DNA from 4 places in the Rhizobium sp. NLR16a genome. Region 3 is predicted to be linked to each of the others. Evidence: riboswitches for the same ligand, from Rfam matches in the RefSeq annotation. Region 3 holds a riboswitch; each other region holds the start of a gene.

Region 1 (3,933 bases), on a different replicon from region 3:
CGCAACTCCTTCGCCTCGCCGATCTGCGCTGCGCCCGTGCAATCGACGACACCGTCAAAGCTCTCCTCGTGCGGGCTCTCGCCCACGAAGGTGACCCCCTGAACCGTCAGCTTGGTGCGCAGCAGACACAACACTCGCCGAGGATCGAGATGGGCTTCGCGGCGAAAGAACAGCCCATGCCGGAATCGCCCGGCAAGAGAGGGTTCCAGCGACGCGATCGCCGGCTCTTCCAGCCATTCATAACCGGTCGTGCGGCAGGCAAAGCGTCTCAGTTCACCAAGATCGCGGGCCGACGCGACCACGAGCGTTCCGTTTCGTCGCACCTCTCCAGGCACCATTGCCTCCCATTTGTCGGCGGCGGTGAGGCCGCGCATCAGCACGGCGCCATCAGCACTCTCCTGCTCGCACCAGGGCGCCAACATTCCGCCCGCGAGCCACGATGCAGCGCCGAGGAAACTGCCATATGGATCGAGCACGGTGACCTCGGCATCTCGAGCGCGCAGTTCATGCGCCACCGTCAGGCCGGCAACGCCGGCGCCTTTGACAAGCACACGCATCTCATTCGCCCGATTGCTGTTGGGCTTCTATCGGCATATAGAGGCCGCCGTCCTCACGATAACGCGCTGCCATCGCATCCAGACCTTCCTTCTGTGCTTCGGCGCGGATATCGTGCGAGATGCGCATGGAGCAGAATTTTGGGCCGCACATGGAGCAGAAATGCGCCACCTTATTGGCTTCCTTCGGCAACGTCTCGTCGTGGAAGCTGCGGGCGGTTTCGGGGTCTAGCGAGAGGTTGAACTGATCCTCCCAGCGGAATTCGAAACGGGCGCGGGAGAGCGCGTCGTCGCGCAGTTGTGCGGCCGGATGCCCCTTGGCGAGATCGGCGGCGTGGGCGGCGACCTTGTAGGTGATGACGCCGGTCTTGACGTCGTTCCGATCCGGAAGACCCAGATGCTCCTTCGGCGTGACGTAGCAAAGCATTGCCGTGCCGAACCACCCGATCGTGGCAGCGCCAATCCCAGAGGTGATATGGTCGTAGCCGGGTGCGATATCCGTCGTCAGCGGCCCGAGCGTGTAGAAAAGGGTGCCTCGCCGCAGACCTCGAGCTGCTTGTCCATGTTCTCCTTGATCTTGTGCATCGGCACATGACCGGGACCTTCGATCATCACCTGGCAATCCTTCGCCCAGGCGATATTGGTCAGCTCTCCCAGTGTTTCCAGTTCGGCGAATTGCGCTGCATCGTTGGCATCGGCGATGGAGCCAGGGCGCAGGCCGTCGCCGAGCGAGAAGGAAACGTCATAGGCGCGGCAGATGTCGCAGATCTCCTCGAAATGTTCGTATAGGAAGCTTTCGCGATGATGATGGAGACACCACTTCGCCATGATCGAACCGCCGCGCGAGACGATGCCGGTGACGCGGTTGACGGTGAGCGGGATGTAGTGAAGCCGCACGCCGGCGTGGATGGTGAAATAGTCGACGCCCTGTTCCGCCTGTTCGATCAGCGTGTCACGATAGACCTCCCAGGACAGGTCTTTGGCAATGCCCTCGACCTTCTCCAGCGCCTGATAGAGCGGCACGGTACCGATCGGCACCGGCGAATTGCGGATGATCCATTCGCGGATATTGTGGATATTGCGGCCGGTGGAGAGATCCATGACCGTGTCGGCGCCCCAGCGGGCCGCCCAGACCATTTTCTCGACCTCTTCCGTCATGGACGAGGTGACAGCAGAATTGCCAATATTGGCGTTGATCTTCACCAGGAAATTCCGGCCGATGATCATCGGCTCGGATTCCGGATGATTGATGTTGGCGGGGATGATCGCCCGACCCGCCGCCACTTCCTGCCGGACGAATTCCGCCGTCACATGGTCCGGAATATGGGCGCCGAAGCTTTCGCCGTCGCGGACCATGGCATCCGCCTGCGCCTTGCGACCAAGGTTTTCGCGGATGGCTATGAATTCCATCTCGGGCGTGATGATGCCGGCGCGCGCATAGGCGAGCTGGGTGACGGCCTTGCCCTCCTTTGCGCGCAACGGATGGCGTAGCGTGGGGAATTCGGGCGTCAGCCTTTCGCCGCTGGCAAAGCCGTTGTCTTCGGGGCGGATATGGCGGCCCTGATAGGCCTCGACGTCGCCGCGGGCGAGAACCCAGTCGCGTCGCAGTGAGGGAAGCCCTTGTTCGATACGGATCTCGGCGCCCTCGAGCGTATAGGGGCCGGAGGAGTCGTAGACGACAACGGGCGGCTCGCCCGATGTCGGGTGCAGGCTGATTTCGCGCATCGGCACGCAAATGTCGGGATGGACGTCCCCCCGAATGTAGATCTTCCTGGATGCCGGCAAGGGGCCGGTGGTGACGGTTGGGGTGGCGGCGATATTCATGGTTTGAGGCTCCAAGTTTTCGATTGGAGACCCAGTCATCAGCCGGAATGATGAAAAGACGCCGGCACGGATTCCAAGCGTGAATCCACTGCCTTTGAGCGCTTGCACCGTCCCTACGCCAGTATGAACTGGATCAGGTTCAACGGGTCACTGCGCCACAATCGGCAAAGCCGTATTGTCCAGCAGTATCTCAGCCCCTTGCCGGGACCCCCCTGGTGAATGCGAAAAGGGTAGAGGCTTGCCGAGGGGACTGTCAAGCGACAATCTGCGATGGCACGGGGTCAGGTTACACACAGGCTATCGTGCGTGTCGCCGCGATTAAGCGATGGACAAGGGCAATCGTCCGGCCGGCACGCTTCCGCAAGACAAGCGCCCTTGTCGCATAGGCAGTCGATTTATTCTGAGTAGTTCGCCAAATCTACCGAGATACAGAAGCGCTATTGAGAAAGCAGGCGCGGAACTGGAAAGTCTAGTACTTTGTCCGTGTAGCTTTCGACCAGGGCGCTAAACGGCGTGCCGTCTGGAAGTTTGAGTACGGCACGATGTTCGAGCAGGAACGCCGGCAGGCCGAGGGAACTTGTTTCATGCGCTGTTAAGCCGTCCATGTCCCAGCCTTCGGATAGAGGGGACCAGAGCAACTTGGCAGACAGGTTTGTGCGAGTGAAATTGAGAGCCTGAACGGCTCTGCCAAACGCGATATCGCTGGTATTCAACGCCTGATTCATCTCCGCAGTTAATTTTGCAGGTACATACCAGTTGTCGGCTTCGGACAAGACGCGGTCGCCGCAGACCAGTCGGACGCGGCGATAGGCGATCAACTCACCCGGTCCGACGGTTAGAAGATCACGGATGTCCTCATCGGCCGGTTTGCCTTGCCCGCCCACACGCTGAGCTACGATCTTGAAACCTTCCGGTGCGAGCTTATGCGCGGCGCACCAACGGTCAAGGGTCAACGTAGCACTGGCGTTACTCAGGAGATTGGCATTCAGGGTCTGGAGGACCGCAAGCGCTTCCACCCGAGATACCGGCGTGTTCAGCCACTGAGCCCCTATAGACGGTTCTTGCGCAATTGCGAACTGGGTGCCCAGCACGATGGCAGCCGCTGCAAGCGCGGCGATGCGAATGCATTTCGCAGAACATAATGACATAGAGAATGAAATCCTTTCGGAAGTATAATTGGGCGAACCTTGCGGGCCAAATACCCTTGAATTTTGCCGACAAGTGAGCGTTGTCAGTGTATATGATAGCGGCAGCAGGATTTGAACTAGGGCTTGCGCGTACCGTGTAACGGTCAGGTTCCTGAAGACTTTCTTACCATCTTTCGATGTTCCTGCGGTGCTGGTTCGCACGTTTTGAAACCCGTGTGCCCGAGCCGTCCTTTGCTTGCGTTGCATCCATGTCGTCCATGATGTCCTCCATCCGCTCGCCGACCTGTTGTTGTAGTTTGCAAGAGTTGGCGACTGAGCAGGCGCTTCCATTCTGGAATATGGAAACCCGAGAGACGTGGATTTCAAATGAGGGACGTGGCGGCCGGTCCGAACTCTCCCAGTTCCAT
Region 2 (3,933 bases), on a different replicon from region 3:
GATCTGCTCGATGCTGTTCTGGCCATTACTGGCGCGAGGCGTACCGATCAGCACCTCCTGCAGCTCGAGGCTATACGACGAAAACTTCTCCCGCATTTCGTCACCGGATCTGCGCTGGATTTCGCTGCGTTCCTGCAGCAGTTCGATCAAGGTCTTGGTCTGAGCGATATTCTTGAAGTAGGCCGAGACCATCGGATCGAGTGTCTGTTCGACCAGCCGTTTGATGTCCCCGAAACGCTGCACGACGAGCGGCGCCTTCATATAGTCGATATGCACGACGACCGAGAGTGGCAGCACCGGTTCGAACGCATCCCTGGTGATCAGCGACACTTCTGAAAGGTTTTCGTCCAGCCGGTGCTCGCCGAACTGTTCCTTCGTCCATTTGAGCACGAAGTTTGTGGTCGGCACGATGATGATATTGCCGGCATAGGTGTTGAACGCATATTTGCCCGGCAGAAGCGGCGTCGACCAGACACCGCGTGCGCCCGTCTCGACCAGTTCGCCGTGGCGATAAGACTGACCTGAAATATCCGCGCTTCGCCGGCCGGTATAGGAGACGACGACACCCACCGTGCCGACGTCGATGATCGTCTTTTCCACCAGTTCGACGGTCGCGAAGATGCGGTTGAGGAAATAGCTGCCGTCGGCAAGCACCTGCAATTGCCGGCCGCGATAACCGCCGGCATTGAGAAACTTCTCCGGATCCTGGAAATTATTGTGGAAGTTCGGATCCTTCGGGTTGTTGGCAACGGTCGGCGCGATGATCTCGCCATCCGGCAGCGCCGGACCGTCATGGATGGTGACGATCCCGATCAGGTCCTCGGCGTCGTGGATGAGGACGGGCTCGAAGCCATTCCGCTCAGTGATCAAAGTGGACATGTCGGAAAACAGTCTTTGTTCCGACGCGTTCAGGTTGACTGCATAAGTTGATTGCGCGGTCAACACGATGAACTGCGCGAGATTGATGGCATATGTGCCTTCGCGCAGGATCTTGCGTTGCGGCCCCTTCTGGCCGCCCTTGGTGAGAAAGCTGCGCACATCCTGAAAATCATCGGCATCGATATTCGAGGCCAGCGTCTGGGTCGGCGGCAACGGCTCGCCGTCACGGGCGAAGACATAGCCGATCTGGCCCTGCGGAATGGTCACGAGGTTGGCGCGATGCATCGAATACTGGAACGGCATGAAGAAATGCAGACCGCCGCGCACGACATCCGGCTGAAAGCCGGCCTCGCCATAGAGCGCGATGAAGCCATTGTCGACGGAGCCGCGAAAGCTCCACAGCTTTTCGAGGATGCCGAGCCTGTCGTTGGGGATATAGCGGATTACTCCGCTCCACCGGAACAGCATGGCCAGTATGATGAGGGTGACAGCGATTTCGATCGCCTTCCATCCCATCGGGCTAAGGTATTGGAGGGTTTCCATCTTTTCTCTCGCATAGGCGCACGGGTTCGTCCACCCGATGACCGCCCGGTTGGCGTTGGTTGATATGACGGGGAAATGGCGCGCCTTTTTGCGCGACGCGCTAAGAACCTGTCGAACGCTTAAGGCTGCTGATTGTCAGGGAGAATGACCGCGAGTCCCGCTGGGGGACGGCGCGTCGTGAGTGGTCTCACATCGGTGTTGCCTTGCTAGACATAACGATAGAGGAAGTAAGGACAACAGCTATCGGTGTAAAGATGTTCAATGCTGAAATCGGATAAGTACTTCCAGTGATTTTGCTATTTCGAACATTCAATTCAGCTGAATAAATATTGCCGCTTGACTTACATACCGGGCCGTTGAGCCGGGGTCTGGAAAATTGCGTTGGCAGGCCCTCTGCAAGGTCAGGCACGCTCGCTATCCACGTCTTGTCTGCTGTTGGTGTGGCGCATTTCTTGTACAGTCGGGTCGATACACCGATCCCCGCTTATCTAAGCCGCAAGTTTCCGAGATCGGCTGACGGTAGTCCTTTGGCGAGAGCCGTAGCTCGCGTGAGGACGCGGAATGATGTCTGCCGCGGACTCAAAGCCGGCGGATGAGAACGCGTGAGGGTCGGCTTGACATCAGGGCCACTCCGGTCTTTGATGCCGAGCATTCACCAGGGGTGTCCCGGCAAGGGGCTGAGATTCTGCTGAACAATACGGCTTTGCCTGTTGTGGCGCAGTGACCCGTTGAACCTGATCCAGTTCATACTGGCGTAGGGACGGTGCGGACGCTGCGGCTGTCGGGCGGATTTCGCTTTGTTGCTTGAGGCGTCTTTTCATCATTCCAACTCTGGAACTGGGTCTCCAAACGTCAAACCTTGGAGCCTCACCCATGAATATTGTTGCACCCAAGCTTACTCCGGTCGTCACCACCGGCCCGCTTCCGGGCTCGACCAAGATCGCCAAGCCCGGAACGCTCTATCCGGATCTGCGCGTGCCGATGCGCGAAATCAGCCTTCACCCGACCTCGGGCGAACCGCCGGTAACGGTCTATGACTCCTCCGGCCCCTATACCGACCCGACACATACGGTCTCGATCGACGCCGGGCTCCCGCGTTTGCGCGAGAGCTGGATCAGGGCGCGGGGCGACGTCGAAGCCTATGAAGGCCGTGTGGTGAAGCCTGAAGACAATGGTTTTGCCACAGGCGAACGGCTGACGCCGGAATTCCCCCTTCGCAGCACGCCGCTGAAGGCAAAGGCCGGCCGCGCCGTCACCCAGCTCGCCTATGCGCGTGCCGGCATCGTCACGCCGGAAATGGAGTTCATCGCCATCCGCGAAAACCTTGGCCGGCAGGCCACGAAGGAGGCGCTCGCTCGCGACGGCGAGAGCTTTGGCGCTGACGTTCCCGATTTCGTGACGGCCGAATTCGTGCGGCAGGAAGTGGCAGCCGGCCGGGCGATCATTCCAGCCAACATCAACCATCCGGAGGCCGAACCGATGATCATCGGCCGGAATTTCCTGGTGAAGATCAACGCCAATATCGGCAACTCGGCCGTTACCTCGTCGATGGCGGAAGAGGTGGAGAAGATGGTCTGGGCAATCCGCTGGGGTGCCGACACGGTCATGGACCTTTCCACCGGCCGCAACATTCACAACATCCGGGAATGGATCATCCGCAATTCGCCGGTTCCGATCGGAACGGTGCCGCTCTACCAGGCGCTGGAAAAGGTGAACGGCATAGCCGAGGATCTCACGTGGGAAGTCTATCGCGATACGCTGATTGAACAGGCCGAGCAGGGGGTCGATTATTTCACCATTCATGCGGGCGTGCGGCTTGCCTATATCCCGCTCACCGTCAATCGTGTCACCGGCATCGTCTCACGCGGCGGTTCGATCATGGCCAAGTGGTGTCTGCATCACCACAAGGAGAGCTTCCTCTATGAGCATTTCGAGGAAATCTGCGACATCTGCCGCGCCTATGACGTATCCTTCTCGCTTGGAGATGGTCTTCGCCCCGGCTCGATCGCCGATGCCAACGACGCCGCGCAATTTGCCGAGCTCGAAACCCTCGGCGAACTGACCAAGATCGCCTGGGCCAGGGATTGCCAGGTGATGATCGAAGGCCCCGGCCACGTGCCGATGCACAAGATCAAGGAGAATATGGACAAGCAGCTCAAGGTCTGCGGCGAGGCTCCCTTCTATACGCTCGGACCGCTGACGACCGATATCGCCCCCGGCTACGATCACATCACCTCCGGCATCGGAGCCGCAATGATCGGCTGGTTCGGAACGGCGATGCTCTGCTACGTCACGCCGAAGGAGCATCTGGGCCTGCCCGACCGCAGCGACGTCAAGACCGGTGTCATCACCTACAAGATTGCCGCGCATGCCGCCGACCTTGCCAAGGGCCATCCGGCCGCCCGCATCCGTGACGATGCACTGTCGCGGGCGCGCTTCGAATTTCGCTGGGAAGACCAGTTCAACCTCTCGCTCGACCCGGATACGGCGCGTTCCTTCCATGACGAGACC
Region 3 (3,933 bases):
GTCCCGAAGGACCGGTGCCGGCGGTGATGCTCACTTCTTGATCGAAGCGTTCCAGAAATACGGCCAGGGAGCCGGATCGACTCCTTCGAGCTTGACCGACTTCGCCGAGACGGCGTTGAAATCGCCGATCTTCATGAAGGGCGCGTCGGTATAAACCGCCTTCTGAACATCCGCCCAGAGCGCCACGCGCTTCGTCGGGTCGACCTCGGAGGTGAAGGCATCGACGGCGGCCTTGCGGGCTGGCGTGTCCCACCAGCCCGGCGAACTAGTCGAGAGCGAGCCGATGAGGGCCGGCTCCGGCAGGAAGGGGCTGTGGGTGATATAGATATCCCAGAGCTTCGGATCGGTGCGGCGCTGCGTCAGCGTCGCCCAGTCCACCACCTGCATATCGACGGTGAAGCCGGCAAGCTTCAGATATTCGGCGGCGACCTGCGCCATCTTGTAATGGAACTCGTATTGACGGCTGGTCAGGATGCGGATCGGCTCGCCGTTGTAACCCGCTTTCTTGGCGGCAGCCGCCGCCCCTTCCGGATCGGCGACATTATAGGCGCCCTCGACGCCGGCATCCGTCGACCAGGCAAAGGTCTTGGGGTAGATGGCGCCGTCGAGCGCATAAAAATCCTTGCTGCCGAAGGCTGCCGCCAGCATGTCTTCCATGCTGAGCGCTTGGCGGATCGCCTTGCGGACCTCGACGTTGGCAGCCACACCTTCCTTCGTATTGAAGACGAAGACCGGATAACCGAAGGGCTTCAGCATGACCGGCTGCGAGGCAGTCGACGCCTTCAGCTTGTCGTAGGATTCGACCGCGATCGAGTCGACATAATCATATTGGCCCGAAATGGCGGCCTCGACGCGGGTGTTCGGATCCGGCACCGGCACGAAGCGGATTTCATCGAGATATTGATGGCGGGCGCCGCCGTAACCATTGCCGTCGCCCTCGCGTGACTTATAGCCGTCGAAGCGGACGAGCTGGATATATTGGTCGGCCTTGCGCTCCTTCAGCATATAGGGGCCGGTGCCAATGAATTCCTTCATCGGTTCGTCCTGCTTTTCGGAAGGGATGATGATCGCCGCCGAATTGTTGAAGGCGAGCAACGAGGTCAGCGGCGCATAGGGCTGCTTCAGGGTGATGGTGACGGTCGAAGGATCGGTCGCGGCGATCTTGCCGATGAAGCCCGCCACCTGCTTGCCGCGCGAGGCGATCTTCGTCCAGCGGCCAAGCGAGGCGACAACATCCTCGGACGTCATGTCTGTATTGTCGTGGAACTTGATGCCGGTCCTCAGCTTGATCGTATAGGTTTTGCCGTCGGCGCTGATCTCCGGCAGGCTTTCGGCCAGCAGCGGCGTGACGTTCCAACTCTTGTCGAAGGTGTAGAGCGTTTCGAAAATATGCTGGGTGACGATGCCGACAAGATCAGCCGTCGACGACATCGGATCGAGCGTCGGCGGCTCGCCGATCGTCGCGACATTGATGACGCCGCCCTTTTCCTGGGCAAGCAGGGCGGACGGCAGGGCGACGAGCGCGGTACCGAGCAGGAATGCGACCAGTGTTTTCATGTGATGGCTCCCGTTTAGTTCCATTATTATGCAATTCATCTTTTTGTAACAGAATAAGAACTGGATCGATCCTGTCAAGCGCGGGCGACGGATTATGCAGCCGCGGATAGCGCGACGCCGAAAAAGCACCATCTTCATCTGCGGCTGTCTGCGCTGCATGAAAGCGGCATGATATGCCAAAGTCAGGTGGTCGCCTGCGGTCAGGCTTCAACAGAACGGGAGAACGGGATGAGCATCGATTTCAACAAAGGAAAGTGGCTGAACGAGCCGGCCAGCTGGCGCGCAGACGAAACCAGCCTCACCCTGACGACCGACGAGAAAACCGATTTTTGGTGCGAAACCTATTACGGCTTCACCCGCGACAACGGCCATTTCCTCGCTTTTCCCACCGGTGACAGCTTCACCGCCGAGATCCGCATCCAGGGCGAATTCCGCACCCTCTACGATCAGGCCGGCCTGATGGTGCGCCTCGACGAAACACGCTGGGTGAAGTCAGGCGTCGAATTCACCGACGGCGAAGCCTTCCTCAGCGCCGTCGTCACCGACGGCAGATCCGACTGGTCGGTGTCCCAGCCCTTCAAGGAACTCGAAGATTTCCACATCCGCGTCACCGTTGCAGGCGGCGCCATGCGCATCCAGGCCTCCCGCGACGGCAGCCGCTGGCCGCTGCTGCGGCTAGCGCCCTTCCCGGCTGCCGACCGCTATGAAGTCGGGCCGGCGGCCTGCACGCCGGAGCGCAGCGGGTTGAGGGTGCGGTTTTCGGAGTTTTCGATCGGGCCGGCGATTACGACGGATCTTCACGATTTGAGTTAGCCGGATAGGATGCGATCGGGATTGCATTCCTGAGCAGCAACGTTCACGCCTAAAGCGCAGCCGCAAGGAGAGTACCGAACCCTCATTTTCGAGATGACATCCGCCCCGTTCTCTGCGAAAAAGAGCGCGATGAGAGACAGGGGCGCCCGTCGACAGACGGGCTGAGAAGCACCCTTCGAACCTGAACCGGATAATGCCGGCGGAGGGAGTCGCTCGGGGTCGCGGTTTCGCCCGCACGAATTGCCCCGTGCCCGCCCCCGCCTGAAAGGGGCGCCATGCAAAACAAGATCACGTCGGGAGCCATGCTGAAGGCGATGCGCGAAAAGCCGCCGCTCGTCCAGTGCATCACCAATTATGTCGCCATGAACATCGCGGCCAATGTTCTGCTTGCGTCGGGCGCCTCGCCCGCCATGGTGCACGCCGCTGAAGAAGCCGGCGAATTCGCCGGCATCGCGAATGCATTGACCATCAACATCGGCACGCTTTCGACGCAATGGATCGAAGGCATGCAGACGGCGGCGAGGGCCGCCAACGCAGCCGGCAAACCATGGGTCCTCGATCCGGTCGCGCATTACGCGACGGCCTTCCGCCGCGGAGCGGTCGCCGATCTCCTGGCGCTGAAGCCGACGATCATCCGCGGCAATGCTTCCGAGATCATCGCCCTTGCCGGCGGAGAGAGCCGCGGCCAGGGCGTCGACAGCCGCGACCCGGTCGAGCAGGCGGAAGGCTCGGCGCGGCGGCTCGCCGAGCGGCAGCGGGCGGTGGTCGCCGTCACCGGTGCGGCCGATTTCGTCACCGATGGTGAAAGAGCCGTGCGCATCAAAGGCGGATCGGTCCTGATGCCGCAGGTCACCGCACTCGGCTGCTCGCTCACCTGCCTGATCGGCGCCTTTGCCGCGACCGCCCCTGAGGATACGTTCGGGGCGACAGTTGCGGCCCTTGCGACCTTCTCCGTCGCGGGCGAGGATGCCGCCCTCGGGGCGGCCGGCCCCGGCTCCTTCGCTTGGCGTTTCCTCGATGCGCTGTCAGCCCTGGACGCCGAAACGCTCGATGCCCGGGCAAGGATTTCGGCCGTATGAAGGTTTTCGACCTTTCGCTCTATCTCGTCCTCGACCCCGAACTCTGCGCCGGGATCGGCATGGTCGAGACCGCGCGCCTTGCCGTTGCCGGCGGCGCCACGATGGTGCAACTGCGCGACAAACATGCGGGCACGACCAGAATGATCGAGACCGGCCGAGCCTTGAAACAAGCGCTTGCGGGAACCGGCGCCCTGCTCATCGTCAACGACGATGTCGAGGCGGCGATCGCCATAAGTGCCGACGGCCTGCATATCGGCCAGGAGGACATGGACGCGCGCACGGCACGGACGATGATCGGTCCCGACATGATCCTCGGCCTCTCGGTCGAGACAGCGCCGCTTGCCACGGCCGTCGATCCTGGTCTCGTCGATTATGCCGGCGTCGGACCGGTCTTTGCGACGCCGACCAAGGCCGACCACAAGCAGCCGATCGGCTTTGACGGTCTGGCAAGGCTGGTGAAGGCTTCGCCGGTGCCGTCAGTCGC
Region 4 (3,933 bases), on a different replicon from region 3:
TGAAAAATTCCAGCTTGTCGATCATCCGGTCTCCCGATCCGGCGCGAAATCATCCGGATCAGCCTATCTTCGACGCAGCAACCGTGCTCCGCAAGGGCGGGTGCTAATTGTTTTCTGCAGGAAAAAGATCGAACAGCGATTCGAGGAAGGCAAGCACGCTCGTATTGCCGATACGGTAATTGACGAGCCTGCCCTGACGGCGCGTATTGACAAGGCCTTCGAGCCTCAAACGCGCGAGCTGCTGCGAGACCATCGCCTGCTGAATGCCGAGGATATTTTCGATTTCACCCACCGTCCGCTCCTCGGTCGCGAGTATGCAAAGAATTAGAAGTCGGGTCTGGTGCGCCAGCGCCTTCAGCAGATCGCTCGCCTCACGAGCGTTTCCAGCGAGTTTGTGCAATTCCTGACCGGACATTCCCGGCTCGGGCTTGGGCAATGGCATTCGACATCTCGGAAGGGAAGCGAAAAGGCAGATCAGCCCAATAGCATATTCGCACACGCGAATTTGCCAAAAGTGATCAAATGTCAAAAAAGGTCTAACTAAATCAGCAGATAAGCTGGCCGCCATTGATCTCGAGGACCTGGCCGGTAATGTATCCGGAGAGGGAGGGTGCCGCCAGGAACAGATAGGCCGGAGCGCAATCCTCCGCTGTGCCCAGCCGCTGCAAGGGAATAGACTTTCTCGTCTGCTCCAGCTTTTCGCGGGAAGAATAGCGCTCATGGAAATCCGTCTCGATCGTTCCGGGCGAGACACAATTGACGCGGATGCCATCCGGCGCAAGCTCGCGGGCAAGCGCCTTGGAATAGGTTGAAATGAAGGCTTTCGAGGCGGAATAGATCGAAGAACCGGGGCTGCCGCCGGTCAGCGCGGAAATTGAAACGGTGTTGACGATGGCAGCGCCTTCCGCCGCCTTCAATGCCGGTAGCAACGCACGCGTCAGCGCCACCACCGACGTCTGGTTCAAACGCACGATCGCCTCATAATCTGCGTCGGTCAGTGTGGCAGCCGGAAAACGGCCGAGCATGGTGCCGGCGTTATTGACGAGCACATGCACCTTGTCGAAGAAGGCGAGCGCATTTTCGGCAAATTGCGCAGCGCCGCCAACGGCGGTGAAATCGGCGTGCAGCAACAGCGCCCGTCTTTCGGATTCAGCCGTCAGCAGAAAATCCGGCAGCTCGCGTCCCGGTTTGCGCCCGATATGGACGATCACCTTTGCGCCGCAGTCCAAGAACTGCCGGGCCACTTCGAGGCCGATGCCCCGCCCGGCGCCGGTCACGATGACATTGCGATTCTCGAATAGTCTCGGATGGAACACGAAGCCGTCCTCCTCGCGGACAATGCCGCCTGTTGCGCCATTCGCCCTTAACATATGAGCGCGCCGGCCGAAAGAAAGGCGGCATCATCTTTCCGCCAGAGGCTAGAGCTTTTCCCTGAAAGCTCATATGTCGATTTCGGTCTCCAGCAGCCGTGCGCCTGGCCCCTCCTCGCCGAGCCGATCGAAGGGATTGCGCAACGGACAGCTTTCGATCGACAGGCAGCCGCAGCCGATGCAGCCGGTCAGGCGGTCTCGCAGCAGGCTCAGCCGCCTGATTCGCGCGTCGAGTTCATCCTTCCAGCGCGCCGACAGCGTCTGCCAGTCGGCAACCGTCGGCGTGCGTCCCTGCGGCAGGGAGGCAAATGCCGTCTGGATTTCCGAAAGCGGTATGCCAACACGTTGCGCCACCTTGATGATGCCGAGCCGGCGAAGCACATCGCGTCCGTATCGCCGCTGATTGCCGCGCGTGCGGATACTCGAAATCAGCCCCTTGGCTTCGTAGAAATGCAGTGCCGAGACGGCAAGACCACTGCGTTGCGCCACTTCGCCGACTGTCAGAAGCCTGCCGAGCGGCGTCGCAGAAATCCTATTCATCGCCCATTGACCTCAATATTAGTTGAGGTTTTATAACCCCTGCTCCCCCGGCCGTAAAGCGCGAGGGCGCAGGAAGGAGCGACAGCGAGATCATCCGGTCGATACGAAGCTGAAATGATGGCATCGGCGCTTGTCCGCCCTGGTACCGATCGCCCCTGCCGATATAGCCGCCCGAGAGGCGAGCGCTCGGGTTCCGTTCCCGGCAGGTACGGAACCTCGGAAAACACCCGGACAGGACCTCGTCCGGGTGTTTTTTCATCTGCGCCCCGTCCCGGCCGGCCGGACGGGTTTGTAATTTTGCGGTTGCGGCAACAAAACCCCGATGATAGTTTTCGCCGAATGACAGGGGAGCTCTGTATCGCCGGGGCTGAGATGCGAGGCGCAAGCCTCCGGACCCTTCTAAGCTGATCTGGGTAATGCCAGCGGAGCGAGGTCCAAATGTGTTCCGGCGCGCAAGTGTCACTCTACCCGACGTCCGGCAATTCCGCCGGCATCCCTCTCGATGCCGTCAAGGCAACCGCCCCCAATCGCGGTAGGCTGCGCATCGAGACCGATGTCCTCGACAGGTTTGCGCTAACGGCCAGACGAAAGCCTGAAATCGAACGCCGATGACATCGCCACGACCATCGGATTCGCGCCTTGCGACGCTCTGTCTCGCCGTGTACCGGACAATGCCCGCCTTGCTCGCAGGCTTTGCCTTTCTGGCGGCATGGGAACTCTATGTGGATCTTTCCGGCATCAAACCGTCCATTCTGCCGGCGCCTTCGCGTATTCTTATCCAGGGCTGGCTGAACCGAGAGGGGCTGATATCAAACACCTGGCCGACGCTCGGCGCGACACTCGGCGGCTTCGCCCTGTCGCTCGCCTTCGCCTTCGCCTCTTCGATCCTGATGGATTTCATGCCCTTCATGCGTCGGGCACTGCTGCCGATCTTCATCGCCAGCCAGACTCTGCCGCTGGTGGCGATCGCACCCCTCGTCGTTCTCTGGTTCGGTTTCGGCCTTTTGCCGAAGATATTGCTGGTGGCGCTCGTCACTTTCTTTCCGCTGCTCGTTGCCCTGCTTCAGGGTTATGAGGCGACCGATCGCGACATCGCCGAGCTCTTGAATTCGATGAAGGCGAGTCGCTGGCGCATTTTCCGCCTGGCGCGGCTTCCCTCGTCGCTGCCCTATTTCTTCGCCGGCCTTCGAATCTCGATCACCTATGCCGTCGTCGGCGCGATCTTTGCCGAATATGCCGGCGCTGCAAGCGGCCTCGGCATTTATATCCTCAACGCCAAGAACAATTTCCGTCCCGATCTCGTGCTCGCCGCCGTGATCGTCAGCGCTGTGTTGACGCTCTGCCTCTTCGCGCTGACGGTGGTTATCCAGCGTTTCGTCATGCCCTGGCAGCCATCCAAGGAACGGCGCCGATGACCGGTCAGATGCTTGAGCTGCGCAACATCTCGAAGTCCTTCGACGGCATGAAGGTCCTGGACGACATTTCGCTCGCGGTCGCAAACGGCGAGTTCGTCTCGATCGTCGGCCCATCCGGCTCGGGAAAATCGACCGTGCTGAGACTGCTGACTCAGGCGCTGCGGCCGGATTCCGGCAACATGCTTTTCAACGGTGCGGCGCTGGAACAGACGCCGCATTCCTTTGCCTTCATGCCGCAACGCGATGCGCTGATGCCCTGGCGCCGGATCATCGACAATGCCGTGCTCGGCCTGGAAGTGAGGGGCATGAATCGGCGGGCCGCCCGCGCCGCTGTCGCGCCCCTCTTCGAGCGGTTTGGCCTGGCCGGCTTCGAGCATCACTACCCCGCCTCTCTTTCCGGCGGCATGCGCCAGCGTGCTGCACTGCTGCGCACCGTCATCCAGAAGCAGGACATGCTGCTGCTCGACGAGCCCTTCGGCGCGCTCGATGCGCTGACTCGCATCCAGATCCAGGAGTGGCTGCAAGACATGTGGACCGAACATCGCTGGACGGCGCTGCTGATCACCCACGATGTTCGCGAGGCCGTTTTCCTCTCCGACCGGATCTAC

The links. A riboswitch is a leader RNA that binds a small molecule or an ion and turns the genes downstream of it on or off. The one in region 3 is predicted to bind thiamine pyrophosphate.
Region 1: another riboswitch for thiamine pyrophosphate. It lies ahead of thiC (phosphomethylpyrimidine synthase ThiC); the one in region 3 lies ahead of thiM (hydroxyethylthiazole kinase).
Region 2: another riboswitch for thiamine pyrophosphate. It lies ahead of thiC (phosphomethylpyrimidine synthase ThiC); the one in region 3 lies ahead of thiM (hydroxyethylthiazole kinase).
Region 4: another riboswitch for thiamine pyrophosphate. It lies ahead of J7U39_RS32280 (HMP/thiamine-binding protein); the one in region 3 lies ahead of thiM (hydroxyethylthiazole kinase).

What each region holds. Positions count from the first base shown of each region.
Region 1 covers NZ_CP072869.1:60,359-64,291, forward strand. Annotated here, with positions in the region: gene thiO (glycine oxidase ThiO) at 1-557, opposite strand, end outside; partial or broken gene thiC (phosphomethylpyrimidine synthase ThiC) at 559-2,378, opposite strand; TPP riboswitch at 2,471-2,602, opposite strand; gene J7U39_RS27310 (hypothetical protein) at 2,816-3,526, opposite strand.
Region 2 covers NZ_CP072871.1:92,994-96,926, reverse strand. Annotated here, with positions in the region: gene J7U39_RS30820 (flotillin family protein) at 1-1,422, opposite strand, end outside; TPP riboswitch at 2,070-2,201, shown strand; gene thiC (phosphomethylpyrimidine synthase ThiC) at 2,296-3,933, shown strand, end outside.
Region 3 covers NZ_CP072867.1:428,523-432,455, reverse strand. Annotated here, with positions in the region: gene J7U39_RS24290 (ABC transporter substrate-binding protein) at 31-1,557, opposite strand; gene J7U39_RS24285 (DUF1349 domain-containing protein) at 1,786-2,370, shown strand; TPP riboswitch at 2,499-2,595, shown strand; gene thiM (hydroxyethylthiazole kinase) at 2,646-3,449, shown strand; gene thiE (thiamine phosphate synthase) at 3,446-3,933, shown strand, end outside.
Region 4 covers NZ_CP072868.1:115,963-119,895, forward strand. Annotated here, with positions in the region: gene J7U39_RS25270 (LysR family transcriptional regulator) at 1-25, opposite strand, end outside; gene J7U39_RS25275 (metalloregulator ArsR/SmtB family transcription factor) at 104-442, opposite strand; gene J7U39_RS25280 (SDR family oxidoreductase) at 546-1,316, opposite strand; gene soxR (redox-sensitive transcriptional activator SoxR) at 1,440-1,910, opposite strand; TPP riboswitch at 2,246-2,358, shown strand; partial or broken gene J7U39_RS32280 (HMP/thiamine-binding protein) at 2,349-2,465, shown strand; gene J7U39_RS25290 (ABC transporter permease) at 2,519-3,325, shown strand; gene J7U39_RS25295 (ABC transporter ATP-binding protein) at 3,322-3,933, shown strand, end outside.